Regions from separate parts of the Bacillus sp. P4_E1 genome, predicted to be linked through region 2. Evidence: a T-box and tRNA genes for the amino acid it is inferred to sense, from the RefSeq annotation. Region 2 holds a T-box; the other holds one or more tRNA genes.

Region 1 (4,164 bases), on a different contig from region 2:
AAGAAGAACGAAAGCTACAATTGCTAAAGAAAAGGGATTAGAACCGTTAGCTGAGTGGCTATTATTATATAAAAAAGAAAATCCAGCAGAGAAGGCTATGGAATTTGTTAATGCAGAAAAGGAAGTGGCGTCTGCAGAAGATGCGTTGCAAGGTGCGCAAGATATTATTGCGGAACTTGTTTCGGATAATGCGGCATATCGTAGTTGGATTCGCAATACTACTTTCCGAAAAGGGATTATGTCTTCATCTGTAAAAGATAAAGAAAAAGATGAAAAGAATATATATGAAATGTATTATGGCTATGAAGAACCGTTGCAAAAAGTAGTGCCGCATCGTGTACTAGCTATGAATCGTGGTGAAAAGGAAGACGTATTAAGAGTTTCTGTTATCACGCCAATTGAAGAAATTCTTCAGTTTTTACATAAAAAAATGATTCTTGATGAAGCTTCTAAAAGTGCGCATTATGTACAATTAGCGATGGAAGATGGATATAAGCGATTAATTCAACCTTCAATAGAAAGAGAAATTCGTAAAGAATTAATGGAAACGGCCGAAGAACAAGCGATTCATATTTTCTCTGAGAATTTACGTAATTTATTATTACAACCTCCGATGAAAGGGAAAGTTGTGTTAGCGGTAGATCCAGCATATAGAACCGGTTGTAAATTAGCTGTAGTAGATGATACAGGAAAAGTTCTTCACATAGATGTTATTTATCCGCATCCGCCTGCTCGTAAATATGAGGATGCAAAAACGAAAATCATTTCAATTATAGATAAATATGAAGTTGAAATGATAGCGATTGGAAATGGTACAGCTTCGAGGGAAACGGAAGAATTTATAGTAGATGTATTACAAAATGTAGAGCGAGATGTATTTTACATTATTGTAAATGAAGCGGGTGCTAGTGTGTACTCAGCATCTGATGTAGCTCGCGAGGAGTTTCCAAATTTACAGGTTGAAGAAAGAAGTGCTGTTTCAATTGGGAGACGTCTACAAGATCCACTTGCAGAGCTTGTGAAAATTGACCCTAAATCTGTTGGGGTGGGACAATATCAACATGATGTATCTCAAAAGCGATTAAATGAATCATTAACATTTGTAGTAGAGACGGCAGTTAACCGAGTTGGTGTTAATGTAAATACAGCTTCAGTTGCATTGTTGCAATATGTTTCGGGGTTATCAAAAACAGTTGCGAAAAATATTGTAGCTAAGCGTGAGGAAGATGGGAAATTCACGAAGCGTACTGAGTTAAAGAAAATCCCACGTTTAGGTGCAAAAACATATGAACAATGTATCGGGTTTTTACGTATATTAGAAGGAGCGAATCCGTTAGATCGCACAGGGATTCATCCGGAACAATATAAAAATGTTGAATTGCTATTGAAGAGCTTAGGGTTATCAAAGAATGATGTGGGGAAACCAAACTTGCAAAAGAGTTTCGAAGGAGTAGATATTTCTAAATTATCTCAAGAGACGGAGATTGGTGAGCCGACATTAGTTGATATTATGGATGCTTTAATTAGCCCGGAGCGAGATATGAGGGATGAGTTGCCAAAGCCACTTTTGAAAAAGGGGATTTTAAAATTAGAAGATTTAAAGCGTGGTATGGAATTAGAGGGAACGATCCGCAATGTTGTTGATTTCGGTGCCTTTGTTGATATTGGTGTGAAGCAAGATGGTTTAGTGCATATTTCTAAACTAAGCAAACAATTTGTAAAGCATCCATTAGATATTGTATCCGTGGGACAAATTGTAAAGGTATGGGTAGATGATATTGATACGAAAAAAGGTCGTGTTGCATTATCAATGTTACCGATTGAATAGTAAGAAAAGAGAGCAGATGAAACTGCTCTTTTTTTATGAACTGGAAAGTTTAATTGATTATGAGCTTTGATGTATTTTACTATAATAAAACCAGCATTCATTTAGTAACTTGATTTGATACCGGTTTTTCTCAAAATATGCACGTTGCATTTGTTTCTTTAGCCACGTGGGCATAGGAATCCCTCCTTGTTTAATCCTGCTCTCAAAAAAAGTAGCTCCTTTTAGCTAAAGTAACTTTGATGAGAGGTTGGTGAGTGGATTTCTAGCAATGCTGCATTTTTAGAAATCACGCTTCTTGAATGAGGATGGGTATATGTACTATTTACTATATGTATAAGAAGGGAGAAAAGTGTGGAAATATTTTTTAGTTTAGGAGGAATGAGAATGGATGAGCAAGAAATTCAGCGGTTAGTGGAAGAGGTATCGTTACAATGCTTTGGAATGCCGTTTTTACATAAAGCGATGTTTAATAGTAGGTTACGTACAACTGGTGGGCGTTATCTATTGAAGAATCATAATATAGAATTGAATTATCGATATTACGAAGTATATGGAAAAGAAGAGTTAGTCGGGATTGTTAAACATGAACTTTGTCATTATCACTTACATATCACAGGAAAAGGGTATAAGCATCGAGATAGAGATTTTCGTGAGTTATTAAAGAAAGTAGGTGCACCACGTTTTTGTAAACGAATGATTAGTGAGGAGGAAATGAGAGTTTCTATGTATGAATGTATGGGGTGTTCTTTTCAATATGTAAGAAGACGTCAAATAAATACACAAAGATATGTATGTGGAAAGTGTAAAGGACAACTAAAACTGGTAGTGAAAACATCTTGACAGTGAAAACGCAATCCAGTATATTATAAACATGTCACGTTTGCGCAAGATGTTGTGAAAAAACTTCTTGACTTACGATGAGAATTTTTATAAGATACAAATTGTCTTCATTATTCCGCAGTAGCTCAGTGGTAGAGCTATCGGCTGTTAACCGATCGGTCGTAGGTTCGAGTCCTACCTGCGGAGCCATACAGAGAAGTACCCAAGTGGCTCAAGGGGCTCCCCTGCTAAGGGAGTAGATCGCTAACGCGGTGCGAGGGTTCGAATCCCTTCTTCTCTGCCATACATATTGGCCCGTTGGTCAAGTGGTTAAGACACCGCCCTTTCACGGCGGTAACACGGGTTCGAATCCCGTACGGGTCACCACTTCGGAGGATTAGCTCAGCTGGGAGAGCACCTGCCTTACAAGCAGGGGGTCGGCGGTTCGATCCCGTCATCCTCCACCATATAAATTATATAAATAATATTATCGCGGGGTGGAGCAGTACGGTAGCTCGTCGGGCTCATAACCCGAAGGTCGCAGGTTCAAATCCTGTCCCCGCAACCAAATGGTCCCGTGGTGTAGTGGTTAACATGCCTGCCTGTCACGCAGGAGATCGCCGGTTCGACCCCGGTCGGGACCGCCATTTTAACTTCTGCTATATAGCAGTTGTTTTTTATTGGACATTATGGTAAAATAACATTTGTCTTTGAAAAGAAGATAACTATTTCGATGGGCTATAGCCAAGCGGTAAGGCAACGGACTTTGACTCCGTCATGCGCTGGTTCGAATCCAGCTAGCCCAGCCATTTACGAGCCATTAGCTCAGTTGGTAGAGCATCTGACTTTTAATCAGAGGGTCGAAGGTTCGAATCCTTCATGGCTCACTTTTGTTTTTTCCGCGCGGTCGTGGCGGAACGGCAGACGCGCTAGGTTGAGGGCCTAGTGGGGGAAACCCCGTGGAGGTTCAAGTCCTCTCGGCCGCATCAAAAAATCTTTTAAAAAGTACTTGCATTTGAAAATGTAGTATGGTAAGATAATTGAGTCGCCAAAATACAACGACGAAAAAACATCATGAATAAGCGCCCGTAGCTCAATTGGATAGAGCGTTTGACTACGGATCAAGAGGTTAGGGGTTCGACTCCTCTCGGGCGCGCCATAACGGGAAGTGGCTCAGCTTGGTAGAGCACCTGGTTTGGGACCAGGGGGTCGCAGGTTCAAATCCTGTCTTCCCGACCACGCGGGTGTAGTTTAGTGGTAAAACAAGAGCCTTCCAAGCTCTGGTCGAGAGTTCGATTCTCTTCACCCGCTTTTAGTTCTTTGAAAACTGAACGAAACAAACAACGTGAACGTCAATTTTTATTTTTAGATGCTAGACAAACTAACTTTATTGGAGAGTTTGATCCTGGCTCAGGATGAACGCTGGCGGCGTGCCTAATACATGCAAGTCGAGCGAATGGATTAAGAGCTTGCTCTTATGAAGTTAGCGGCGGACGGGTGAGTAACACGTGGGTAAC
Region 2 (11,981 bases):
TTTCTTCCCCTTCTTTTTGCGCTTTTAATAATTTTTCATCGCGCTCATCGTTAAATTCAATAATTTGACGTTGTAATTCACGATGAAGTTTTTCAGATTGCTTACGATGCTCTTCCGCTTCTTTTCGTTCGCGCTCTGCATTTTTTTGGCTTTCTTCTAGCTTTGCAATCATATTTTCGATTTTGTTCGTATCTGTACTAATATGGTTACGAGCGCGATCAATAACGCGATCAGACAAACCAAGACGCTTCGAAATTTCAAAGGCGTTACTACGTCCTGGTACACCGATTAATAATTTGTACGTTGGGCTTAATGTATTCACATCGAACTCAACGCTCGCATTAATAACTTGCTCACGATTGTATCCATATGCTTTTAATTCTGGGTAATGCGTCGTTGCAACAACGCGAGCACCACGGTTACATACTTCATCTAAAATAGAAATCGCTAGTGCAGCCCCTTCTTGCGGATCTGTCCCAGCACCTAATTCATCAAATAGGACTAAACTTTCAAAATCAGCTTTTTCTAAAATATCTACAATGTTTACCATATGAGAAGAGAATGTACTTAAATTTTGTTCAATCGATTGCTCATCACCGATATCAGCAAAGATGTTTTTAAATACACATATCTCTGATTCATCCATTACTGGGATATGAAGACCAGATTGCGCCATTAAGACACAAATACCGACTGTTTTAAGTGTAACTGTTTTACCACCTGTATTCGGTCCTGTAATAACGATTGTTGTAAAGTCTTTACCAAGCATAATGTTATTTGGCACGATAATTTCCGGATCAATAAGCGGATGGCGTGCTTGTTTTAAATCCATGTAGCGTTCATTATTTACGATTGGCTTCGTCGCTTTAATTCGCTTCGCATAAAGAGCTTTCGCAAAAATAAAATCAAGATTTGCAACTACTTCTACGTTTGATAAAACAATATCAGCTTCCACTGCTACTTCTTCCGTTAACATCATTAAAATGCGTTCTACTTCTTGTTTTTCTTTCACACGTGCTTCTTGAAGTGCGTTATTTAATTCCACGATTACTTGCGGTTCGATAAATAATGTTTGTCCAGAAGCAGATTGATCGTGAACAATACCACCATATACGCCGCGGTATTCTTGTTTTACCGGGATTACGTAGCGTTCGTTACGAATCGTTACAATTGCATCTGATAACATTTTTTGCGCGTTTGAAGAACGCGTCATGTTTTCTAATTTCTCACGAATACGGCTTTCCGCAGTACGAATTTGATTACGAATACCACGCAATTTGTCACTTGCGCTATCGACTACTTCACCGCCGTCACCAATACAATTTGTAATCTTCTTTTCTAAATCATATAAAGACACAATTTGTGCGACATGTGTTTCTAAAATTGGAAGCTCAACACCGTTGTCAATCATATCGTCAATGAAACGTTTCATTTGGCGACTACCGTACATCGTACTTGCGATTTCAATTAATTCATGAGTACTTAACATACTTCCAATTTTCGCACGCTTAATATTTGCACGAATATCAGAAATCCCTCCAAGTGGTACATGTCCTTTTAAACGGATGACTTTCGCTGCCTCATCCGTTGTTTCTTGCAATTCCACAATTTCTTCAAAATCTGTGCTTGGCACTAAATTCTTCACTTTATCACGACCAAGTGAAGATGCTGTATGTTCAAGTAATTGTTCTTTTACTTTATTATATTCTAATACACGCAACGTTCGTTCTAACATGTTGCAGGTCCCCCCTGTATTACTTATTACGTTTAATATAGTCTAATAAACGTTCAATATCCCATGTGTTAATCACGTTATCTTTTTGAATCCAACCTTTACGCGCTGCTGCTACACCTGTTTCCATATCTTCTAACATTTCAAGTGTATGGGCATCCGTATTAATCGCTACTTTTACACCAGCATCTTGTGCTTGTTTTAATAATTTCGCGCTTAAATCTAGACGGTTTGGATTTGCATTTAATTCTAAAACTGTATTTGTTTCTTTTGCGAGCTGGATTAATAAATCTGTATCTACATCGTAACCCTCACGGCGCCCAAGAAGACGTCCTGTCGGATGGGCAATCATTGTGACATGCTTATTCTCAAGTGCAGTGCGAAGACGCTTCATAATCGTTTCACGGTCTTGTGAGAAGCTAGAGTGAATGGCTCCAATGACATAATCTAGTTCTGCTAATACTTCATCGTCAAAATCAAGTGTCGCATCTGGTAAAATGTCCATTTCAATCCCGCGCAAAATTGTAATGTCTGGATACTTTTCATTCATACGTTCAATTTCTTTCGCTTGTTCACGAAGACGCTCTTTCGTTAAACCGTTCGCTACTTTCAAGTATTGCGAGTGATCAGTAATTGCCATAAATTTATATCCACGAGCGCGGCACGCTTGTACCATTTCTTCAATTGAAAAAGCACCGTCACTCCACGTTGTATGCATATGTAAATCACCCTGTATATCAGAGAACTGAATTAAGTTCGGATACTCTTTAATTAATTCAATTTCTTTTCCATCTTCACGCACTTCTGGTGGGATGAATGGAAGGCCAAAGTGGGCGAAGAATGCTTCTTCTGTTTCGAATGTTTTCACTTCACCTGTCTCTAAGATTTCCACACCGTATTCACTAATTTTTTCGCCTCTATCTTTCGCAATTTGGCGCATTTTTACGTTATGGTCTTTTGATCCTGTGAAATGGTGAAGAGTTGTAATAAATTCTTCTGGTTTTACTAAGCGGAAGTCAATTGAAATATCATATTCATATTGAAGACGAACAGATACTTTCGTATCTCCACTTGCAATCACTTCAATCATATTATCAAATTGTAGTAAATGTTCACGCACTACTGCTGGCTCTGTCGTTGCAATGATGAAATCTAAGTCCTTCACTGTCTCACGAACACGGCGTAAACTACCAGCGCGTGAGAAACGAATTATTTCAGCAACATTCGACAATTTCCCCTCTATTTCCCCGGCAATAGGCAATACCATCGCAATTGGTAAACGCTCTGGACGAGAGCCTACTTGATCAATTGCTTCTAATATTTTCTCTTCTGTTTTCTTACCGAATCCAGCTAAAGCTTGTACTTTATTTTCTTCACAAACAGCTTTTAACGTTTCCATATCAACAACACCAAGTTCTTTGTATAACTTGGCCACCTTCTTACCACCAAGGCCTGGTAGTTTTAATAGTGGTAATAAACTGCTTGGTACTTCTTTTTCAAGTTCTTGTAGTACTTCAGATGTTCCCGATTCTATATATTCTTGAATAACTGCTGCTGTTCCTTTTCCGATACCTGGAATCTTTGTGAAATCTTCAATTTCAGAAAGACTACGGTCATCACTTTCTAGTGCTGCCGCCGCTTTACGGAATGCAGATATTTTAAATGGATTCGCGCCCTTTAGTTCCATAAATAGGCCAATTGTCTCTAGTAATTTGATAACTTGTTTTTTATTCACTTTCATCATTTCCCCGCCTTTCTTTCATAGAAAAAAACTTCTCTTTCCGAAAAAAGAGAAGTTACACTCTGCTACCTGTCTGCCATAGTTCCTTCACCTTTTCAGAAAGAATCGGTGTATCGTCTACAATTATTTTGCTAATTGATGATTTTTGTAATGGTGTTTGTATTTGTTCAATTGGAAGAATTGTTCCAACAATAATTAAGACAAACAGAATGATATACACTTCTAAAAAGCCAAGAAGTGCCCCAGCAACCGCATTGACTTGCTTTAAAACTGGGATTTCTGCAAACATATTCAGTAAATTACCAAGTAGTGAAAGTGCGATTTTTGTAATAATAAATAATACAATAAACGCAATTGCTTGATAGAAGACACCCTCAATATTATTCGCATCTATCCATTCTGGAACAGATACATTCTTATCGAATGGATACGGAATAAATTTCGCAAGCGTTGGCGCTAAATCTTTACAGTACCAGTATGCAACGAGGTATGCGATAATAAAGCTTGTTAACTTTACAAGTTGCAAAATAAATCCTCTGCGTAAACCGAGGAAAAATCCCATAACAAGCAATAAAATGATAATAATATCAATCATGTTTATTCCATTCCTTTTTGTGTCATACTTTCTTTCAACTTCTCATGTTCTTCTTTTAATTTTATGTAATCGTGTATGACGTTTACCGCCGTCAATACCGCTAGTCTACTCGTATCAAGCGAAGGATTCTTGGCATTGAGTTCGCGCATTTTATCATCCACAATCGCTGCTACCATGCGGATATGACTTGTACTTTCATCGCCAACAACTGAATACTGTTGGCCATATATTTCTACATTAATTCGACTTTTATTTCCCTTTTGTTGTGACAACTCACCGGCCTCCAATCACGTACAGAATCCTAAAGTTTATCATACCATGAACCATCATAATATGGAAACAGAAAGAACAATCCGATATGATAAAAATAACAACATAAAAAAGGAGCGACCATTTTGTCAAATTCTATCGTAATACAAACAAGTTCTACAGTAATTGAAGACATGAAACAACAATACAAACAAGCACTTAGCCCCAAAATTCCGCAAGGCGGTATCTTTATGGCAAAGGTTCCATCTTGCACAATTACAGCTTATAAATCAGGAAAAGTAATGTTTCAAGGTGGACGTGCTGAAGCAGAGGCTTCTCGTTGGCAAACTGTCTCTCAAACACCAAAATCCGCTGTAAAAAAATCGGTCAATTCGCATCAATATGCACCACCTTCTTCTATTGGTACAATGTCGATTTTAGGGTCCGATGAAGTAGGTACTGGAGATTTCTTTGGACCGATGACAGTTGTTGCTGTATATGTGGATGCGAAGCAAATTCCACTTTTAAAAGAACTCGGTGTAAAAGACTCCAAAAACTTAAATGATGCTCAAATTGCTGAGATTGCAAAACAACTCCTTCACGTTGTTCCTTACAGCTCCCTCGTTCTTCATAATGAAAAATATAACGAGCTATTTGATAAAGGAAACAACCAAGGTAAACTAAAAGCTTTACTACATAACAAAGCCATCACAAACTTATTGGCTAAAATTGCACCTACAACACCTGAGGGTATCTTAATCGACCAATTTACACAGCCTGATACATACTATAAATATTTATCGAAACAAAAACAGGTACAGCGTGAAAATGTTTACTTCGCTACAAAAGGTGAAAGTGTCCATTTAGCAGTAGCCGCCGCTTCCATTTTAGCTCGTTACTCATTCGTAAAACAATTTGACGAACTAAGCAAAAAAGCTGGTATGCAACTTCCGAAAGGTGCTGGTAAACAAGTTGATATTGCCGCTGCTAAATTAATTCAAAAAGTCGGTAAAGAAAGACTACCTGAATTTGTGAAAGTGCATTTTGCTAATACAGAGAAGGCGTTTCGCTTATTAAAAAAATAACTACTTTTTAGTATCGACAGGATATGAATGAACTAAACAAGGCGAAAAGAATTGAATTCTTTTCGCCTTTTATGGATGAAAAATGGATAAATAGAATCTCACACGTTCCTATTTTTGTCGCACTTCTTCGTTATATCGATATATATTTAAATTTAGGACGATATATATTCACTATTCACCTAAAAAAAGAGAGTCTCCATGACTCCCTTTTTATGTTTAACTTCGTTTCTGCTTCTTATTTGATGAAGGTACTTTATAAGAACCCGTTTCATGCGTAGTCGTTCCTTGTCCTTCCACTTCCGGAGAACCTAAGCTTGATCTAGAATGGTCTGTTTTCACTTTCTTACTCATTACAATCACCCCCAAGATTACTTTTCACTTAAGAGTAAAAAACTATTCAGCATAACCATCTGAACATATACTGGCTACTCTTTTATCCTCCTGTCTGTTTTTCACTAATGTCCCATAGACGTTTTGCGGCATCCTTATCCAAGGCAGCTTCAGACATTTTTCCTATTTGCTTATCGGCATAGTAATAACCACTATGATCAGTAAATCCAGTTGATTCTGCTAGCCATATTAGAGTTTCAGCACCTTCCTCGGGTGTACGAGAGAAAGGTTTCATTGCTGCCATAGTTAAGCGAGCAACCAGACCATTGTCCTGGTTAAAATTCGTATCCACTAGCCCTGGATCAAAGCTATAGGCACTAACACTCGTTCCCTCCAACCGCTGTGCCAATTCAGAGGTGAATAAAATGTTAGCCAGTTTTGTTTGCGCATAACGCATTGTGGGACCGCCCATGAACTTCTTAACACCGCGATAAAGTTGTTCTGCATCTAGATCACCGAAGTCAATTCCCTTTTTAGCCATTTTGTGACCGTGAGATGCAGTGGTAATGACACGAGCAGGAGCACTTTCTTTTAAACGCTCCAACAACAAATTAGTGAGTAAGAATGGACCTAAATGGTTTACCGCCCAGGTCATCTCCAAACCGTCCTTCGTAAGCTGCCTTGTTTGAAATAAAGCACCAGCATTATTCACTAATATATCTATTCTCGGACACCTTTCTAAAATATCAGTAGCTACCCGGCGTATAGATTGTTGGGAAGCCATATCAGCTAAAAATATATCTACCACTGCATTCCCATTCGTTACATTTTTAATTTGAGTCATAACATCATTCGCTTTTGCTTCGTTACGTGCAATGATTCCTAGTTTGGCACCGCGTTCTGCAAATACCTTAGCTGCCGCTAATCCAATACCACTTGTTGCACCAGTGATCACTATATACTTGTCACGCAATGTCCACTTTGTATGACTTGGAATTTCTCCCATTGTACAAAAACCCCTTCCCTATAAATGTCGCATTCGTTTTACTTATATATGAAGTGGGAAGGGAACTATGAACAACATCTTTTCCAATCGTGAAATACTTTATAAAATTCGGCTTGTAGTTACACCCTTTCCAATAAAAAAAGCGAGAGGAAATCCTCTCGCTTTTTTATATCTTAAAACTCAGAAGAACCTGGAGTTCTTGGGAATGGAATTACGTCACGGATGTTAGCCATGCCAGTAATGTACATTAGGAAGCGCTCGAAACCTAGACCGAATCCAGCGTGTTTTGTACCGCCGTATTTTCTAAGTTCTAAGTACCACCAGTAGTCCTCTTCGTTCATACCTAATTCTTTAATTCTGTCTACTAAAACGTCCATTCTTTCTTCACGTTGACTTCCGCCGATTAATTCGCCGATGCCAGGAACTAGAAGGTCAGTAGCTGCTACTGTTTTACCATCTTCGTTCATACGCATGTAGAATGCTTTAATGTCTTTCGGATAGTCAGTTACGAATACAGGGCGTTTGAAGATTTCTTCTGATAAGTATCTTTCGTGCTCTGTTTGTAAGTCAATACCCCATTCTACTGGGTATTTGAATTCAGCACCTGATTCTTGAAGTACTTTAATTGCTTCTGTATAAGTGATGCGACCGAAGTCAGAGTTGATTACGTTGTTCATGCGCTCTAGAACTGTTTTATCAACGAAGCTGTTGAAGAAGTCCATTTCTTCTGGTGCATGCTCTAGTACGTATTTCATTGCATATTTCAGCATATCTTCTGTAAGATCCATTACATCGCCTAACTCAGCGAATGCAATCTCAGGCTCAACCATCCAGAACTCAGCTGCGTGGCGAGTTGTGTTTGAGTTTTCTGCACGGAATGTAGGACCGAATGTGTACACATCACGGAATGCTAACGCATAAGCTTCAGCATTAAGCTGTCCACTTACTGTTAAGTTTGTTTCTTTACCGAAGAAGTCTTTTGATTCGTCAACTTGTCCGTCTTCACCTTTAGGTACGTTGTTTAAATCTTGCGTTGTTACGCGGAACATTTCGCCTGCACCTTCTGTATCACTACCAGTGATGATTGGTGTGTGAACATGTACGAATCCACGCTCTTGGAAGAACTGGTGAATCGCAAATGCTGCGATAGAACGCACACGGAACGTTGCAGAGAATGCATTTGTTCTTGGACGTAAGTGAGCGATTGTACGTAAATATTCAAACGTATGACGCTTCTTTTGAAGTGGGTAATCAGAGTCTGATAAGCCCTCGATATCAATTTTTTCTGCTTTAATTTCAAATGGTTGCTTCGCTCCAGGCGTTGCAATTACTTTACCTTCTACTTTAACTGAAGAGCTTAGTGGAAGCTTTGCAATTTCTTTGAAGTTCTCTAATTCTGTATCGAAAACGATTTGAACACCTTTGAAGAAGCTACCGTCGTTTAATTCGATGAAACCAAATGCTTTTGAATCACGTAAGTTACGAATCCAACCCGATACTTGTACTGTTTGATCTGCGTATTTATCTGTATCTCTATACAGACTTTTTACTAATGTGTTTTCCATAGTAAAATTCTCCTTTACTCATATATTTAAATACAAAAAAACCTTTCATCCATAAAGGGACGAAAGGTTAAACTTCGCGGTACCACCCAATTTGTCATAAAGACCAACTTTAACTCGTATGTAATACATACTTCCCGGTTTGTAACAGGCCGGATTCCCGTCTAAGTCTACTCTTGAATACAAGTTTCAATTTCGGTTAGCAACTCCAAGGTGTTCTTCACATATACCGCCTCATCAGGCTCTCACCGTCCCTGACTCGCTTTGGATTATAGTATATACTACTTTTCCTTATCATCGTCTTTCGTTTTGTTAAACTAAAATTAATGTACTACATTCGAGAGAAAGATGCAAGATGCCAGAAAATATATCAGCGATTTTCGCAATATATCGACCGTAACTCCAAATATATCAGCGATTTTTATAATATATCGATCATAACTCCAAATATATCGGCGATTTTTATAATATATCGACTTACCGACATTTTCCGACAATCGTGCCATAAAAAAAATTGCCGGACTTAATCCGGCAATTTTTTATTACTTACGTAACTCCGCACCAAATTTCTCTTCTACCGCTGTTAATACACGGTTATGTGCTTCTGTTACTTCTTCGTCTGTTAATGTACGTTCTGCATCGAAGTAGTTCATAGAGAATGCAAGTGATTTCCTGCCTTCTTCCATTTTTTCACCTTCGTATAAGTCGAATAGTGCTACGTCTTTCAGAAGTTCTCCGCCAGCTTCAGCAATGACTTGCTTCATTTCACCAGCTTTTGTTTCTGTTGTTACTACAACAGCCATATCACGTGTCATAGATGGGAAACGTGGAATTGCTGAGTAGTAAGTTCCCTCAGCGTCTGCACCGAATACTTTTGCAAGAGATAATTCGAATACGAATGTATTTTTCACATCTAATTGTTTTTCTGTTTCCGGGTGCAATTGACCGATGAATCCGATTGCTTCACCATCTAATACGATGTCAGCAGTACGGCCTGGGTGCATACCTTCACGTTTTGCTGGTGCATAAGTGATTTGATTTGCCACGCCAAGTACGTCGAATAATCCTTCTAATACACCTTTAACAACGAAGAAGTCTACAACTTTCTTCTCACCTTGCCATGCATGGTGAAGAGCAAGACCTGTCATAACACCTGCAAGATGTTGTTCTTCTTTCGGAAGTTCTCCTGCTTCTGTTGGTAAGAAGATAGAACCTACTTCATATAATGCAACGCTGTCGTTTTTACGTGCAACATTGTATGAAACTGCTTCTAACAATTGTGGCACTAAGCTTAAACGAAGTTGGCTACGCTCTTCGCTCATTGGAAGCGCAAGATTGACAGGAGCTTTTTCGTTCGGCTCAACCATATATTGTTTCGCTTTGTCAGCGCTTGTTAATGAATATGTGATTGCTTCATATAAACCAGCACCTTCTAGGAAGCGGCGTACTTTACGACGTTTCGTTTGTGCTGATGTTAATTTACCACGTGTCATTGTTCCAGATGGTAATGTAACTGGAATGTGATCATAACCATACAGACGACCTACTTCTTCTACTAAGTCTTCTGAAATTGTAATGTCAGGACGACGTGCTGGTACATTTACATGGAATGTTCCTTCTACTTCTGTGAATGGGAATTTTAAGTTTGTGAACATTGTACCCATTTCACTCGCAGAAATATCTGTACCTAATACACGATTTACTTTTTCAGCTGTAACAGATACTGTACGTTCTTGTACTTGTAAGTTATCAGCTTCTACTACACCTTCAAGTGCTTCTCCACCAGCGTATTTTGCCATTAAAGCAGCTGCATGTTGAATTGCTTCAAATGTACGTGTTGGGTCGATTCCTTTTTCAAAACGTGCACTTGATTCGCTACGAAGACCTAAGTCTTTTGATGTACGACGCACTGTTTGACCTGCAAAGTATGCAGACTCAATTAGAACGTTTACTGTCTCGCTATCAACTTCAGAATCCGCTCCGCCCATTACACCAGCAACAGCTAACGCTTTTGTGCCGTTTGTAATTACAAGATGGTGGCTTTGTAACGTACGTTCTTGAGCATCTAATGTTTGAATCTTTTCGCCTTCTTTTGCAAGACGAACAACGATTTCTTTTGAACCTAATTTATCGTAATCGAATGCATGTAACGGTTGACCGTATTCCATTAAAATGTAGTTTGTAATATCAACTACATTACTAATTGGACGAATGCCAGCTGCCATAAGACGAGTTTGCATCCACATTGGTGATGGACCAATCTTTACGTTCTTCACCATTTTTGCAATATATAATGGGTTTTCTTCTTTCGCTTCTACACTTACAGAAATGTAATCAGAAGTTTTTTCTGCTGTTTCTTGTAAGTCGATAGCTGGAAGTTTTACTTCACGGCCGTAAATAGCAGCTACTTCATATGCAACACCTAACATGTTTAAGCAATCTGCACGGTTTGGTGTTAAACCAAGCTCAAGTACTTCATCATTTAAATTTAAAATTTCAAGTGCATCTGCACCAACTTCAGCATCACTTGGGAAGATGAAGATACCGTCTGCATATTCTTTCGCAACGAATTTCCCATCGATACCAAGCTCTTGAAGAGCACAAACCATACCGTGAGAAGCTTCCCCGCGTAGTTTTGCTTTTTTAATTTTGAAGTTACCAGGAAGTACAGCGCCAACTTTTGCAACTGGTACTTTTAAACCTTTTGCAATGTTAGCAGCTCCACAAATAATTTGAACCGGTTCTTCTTCACCGATATCGATTAAGCATTTGCTTAATTTATCAGCTTCTGGGTGTTTTTCACATTCTAATACGTGACCAACTACAACACCTTTTACACCTTTATTTAATACTTCAACACCTTCTACTTCAATACCACTTTTCGTGATTTTGTCTGCTAGTTCTTGTGCTGTTACATCTTTAATATCTACATACTCTTGTAACCAACGATATGATACGAACATATTTATCCTCTCCTTCCCTTACGCTCGTTTGAACTGCTGTAAGAAACGTACATCATTTGTATAGAAATGACGAATGTCATCTACGCCGTATTTCAACATTGCGATACGCTCTGCGCCCATACCGAATGCGAAACCTTGATATTCTTTTGAATCATAACCAGCCATTTCAAGTACGTTCGGGTGAACCATACCTGCTCCTAAAATTTCGATCCAGCCAGTCCCTTTACAAGTGCCACAACCTTTACCGTGACACATCATACAAGAAATATCCATCTCTACAGACGGCTCTGTGAATGGGAAAAAACTTGGACGAAGACGGATTTCACGATCTTCACCGAACATCTTTTTCACGAATACTTGCAGTGTACCTTTTAAGTCACTCATGCGAATATTTTTATCAATTACAAGACCTTCAATTTGCATGAATTGGTGTGAATGCGTTGCATCATCGTCATCGCGGCGATACACTTTACCAGGACAAATAATTTTAATCGGTCCTTTTTCTTTATTCTTTTCCATCGTACGTGCTTGCACAGAAGATGTATGTGTACGTAGTAACGTTTCTTCTGTAATGTAGAATGTATCTTGCATATCACGCGCTGGGTGATCTTTCGGTAAGTTTAATGCTTCGAAGTTGTAGTAGTCTTTTTCTACTTCTGTGCCTTCAGCTACTTCATAACCCATACCGATGAATACATCTTCAATTTGTTCAACAACT

What was found. A T-box is a leader RNA that pairs with one kind of tRNA and senses whether it is charged. The one in region 2 lies ahead of asnS (asparagine--tRNA ligase), so its partner is inferred to be a tRNA-Asn.
Region 1: it encodes a tRNA-Asn, which carries the amino acid that the T-box ahead of asnS (asparagine--tRNA ligase) is inferred to sense. The anticodon was not compared.

Annotation. Positions count from the first base shown of each region.
Region 1 is NZ_JBFUIV010000021.1:25-4,188, reverse strand. It holds gene AC1DS7_RS23295 (Tex family protein) at 1-1,828, shown strand, start outside; gene cmpA (cortex morphogenetic protein CmpA) at 1,886-2,002, opposite strand; gene AC1DS7_RS23285 (SprT family protein) at 2,213-2,668, shown strand; tRNA gene AC1DS7_RS23280 (tRNA-Asn) at 2,783-2,857, shown strand; tRNA gene AC1DS7_RS23275 (tRNA-Ser) at 2,861-2,951, shown strand; tRNA gene AC1DS7_RS23270 (tRNA-Glu) at 2,960-3,034, shown strand; tRNA gene AC1DS7_RS23265 (tRNA-Val) at 3,039-3,114, shown strand; tRNA gene AC1DS7_RS23260 (tRNA-Met) at 3,139-3,215, shown strand; tRNA gene AC1DS7_RS23255 (tRNA-Asp) at 3,219-3,294, shown strand; tRNA gene AC1DS7_RS23250 (tRNA-Gln) at 3,382-3,456, shown strand; tRNA gene AC1DS7_RS23245 (tRNA-Lys) at 3,462-3,534, shown strand; tRNA gene AC1DS7_RS23240 (tRNA-Leu) at 3,551-3,633, shown strand; tRNA gene AC1DS7_RS23235 (tRNA-Arg) at 3,730-3,806, shown strand; tRNA gene AC1DS7_RS23230 (tRNA-Pro) at 3,810-3,886, shown strand; tRNA gene AC1DS7_RS23225 (tRNA-Gly) at 3,888-3,958, shown strand; partial or broken rRNA gene AC1DS7_RS23220 (16S ribosomal RNA) at 4,035-4,164, shown strand, end outside.
Region 2 is NZ_JBFUIV010000013.1:22,642-34,622, forward strand. It holds gene AC1DS7_RS18475 (endonuclease MutS2) at 1-1,735, opposite strand, end outside; gene polX (DNA polymerase/3'-5' exonuclease PolX) at 1,755-3,473, opposite strand; gene AC1DS7_RS18485 (CvpA family protein) at 3,529-4,068, opposite strand; gene zapA (cell division protein ZapA) at 4,071-4,340, opposite strand; gene rnhC (ribonuclease HIII) at 4,464-5,402, shown strand; gene AC1DS7_RS18500 (YuzL family protein) at 5,619-5,753, opposite strand; gene AC1DS7_RS18505 (SDR family oxidoreductase) at 5,836-6,738, opposite strand; gene asnS (asparagine--tRNA ligase) at 6,912-8,303, opposite strand; T-box leader at 8,356-8,607, opposite strand; gene pheT (phenylalanine--tRNA ligase subunit beta) at 8,843-11,263, opposite strand; gene pheS (phenylalanine--tRNA ligase subunit alpha) at 11,282-11,981, opposite strand, start outside.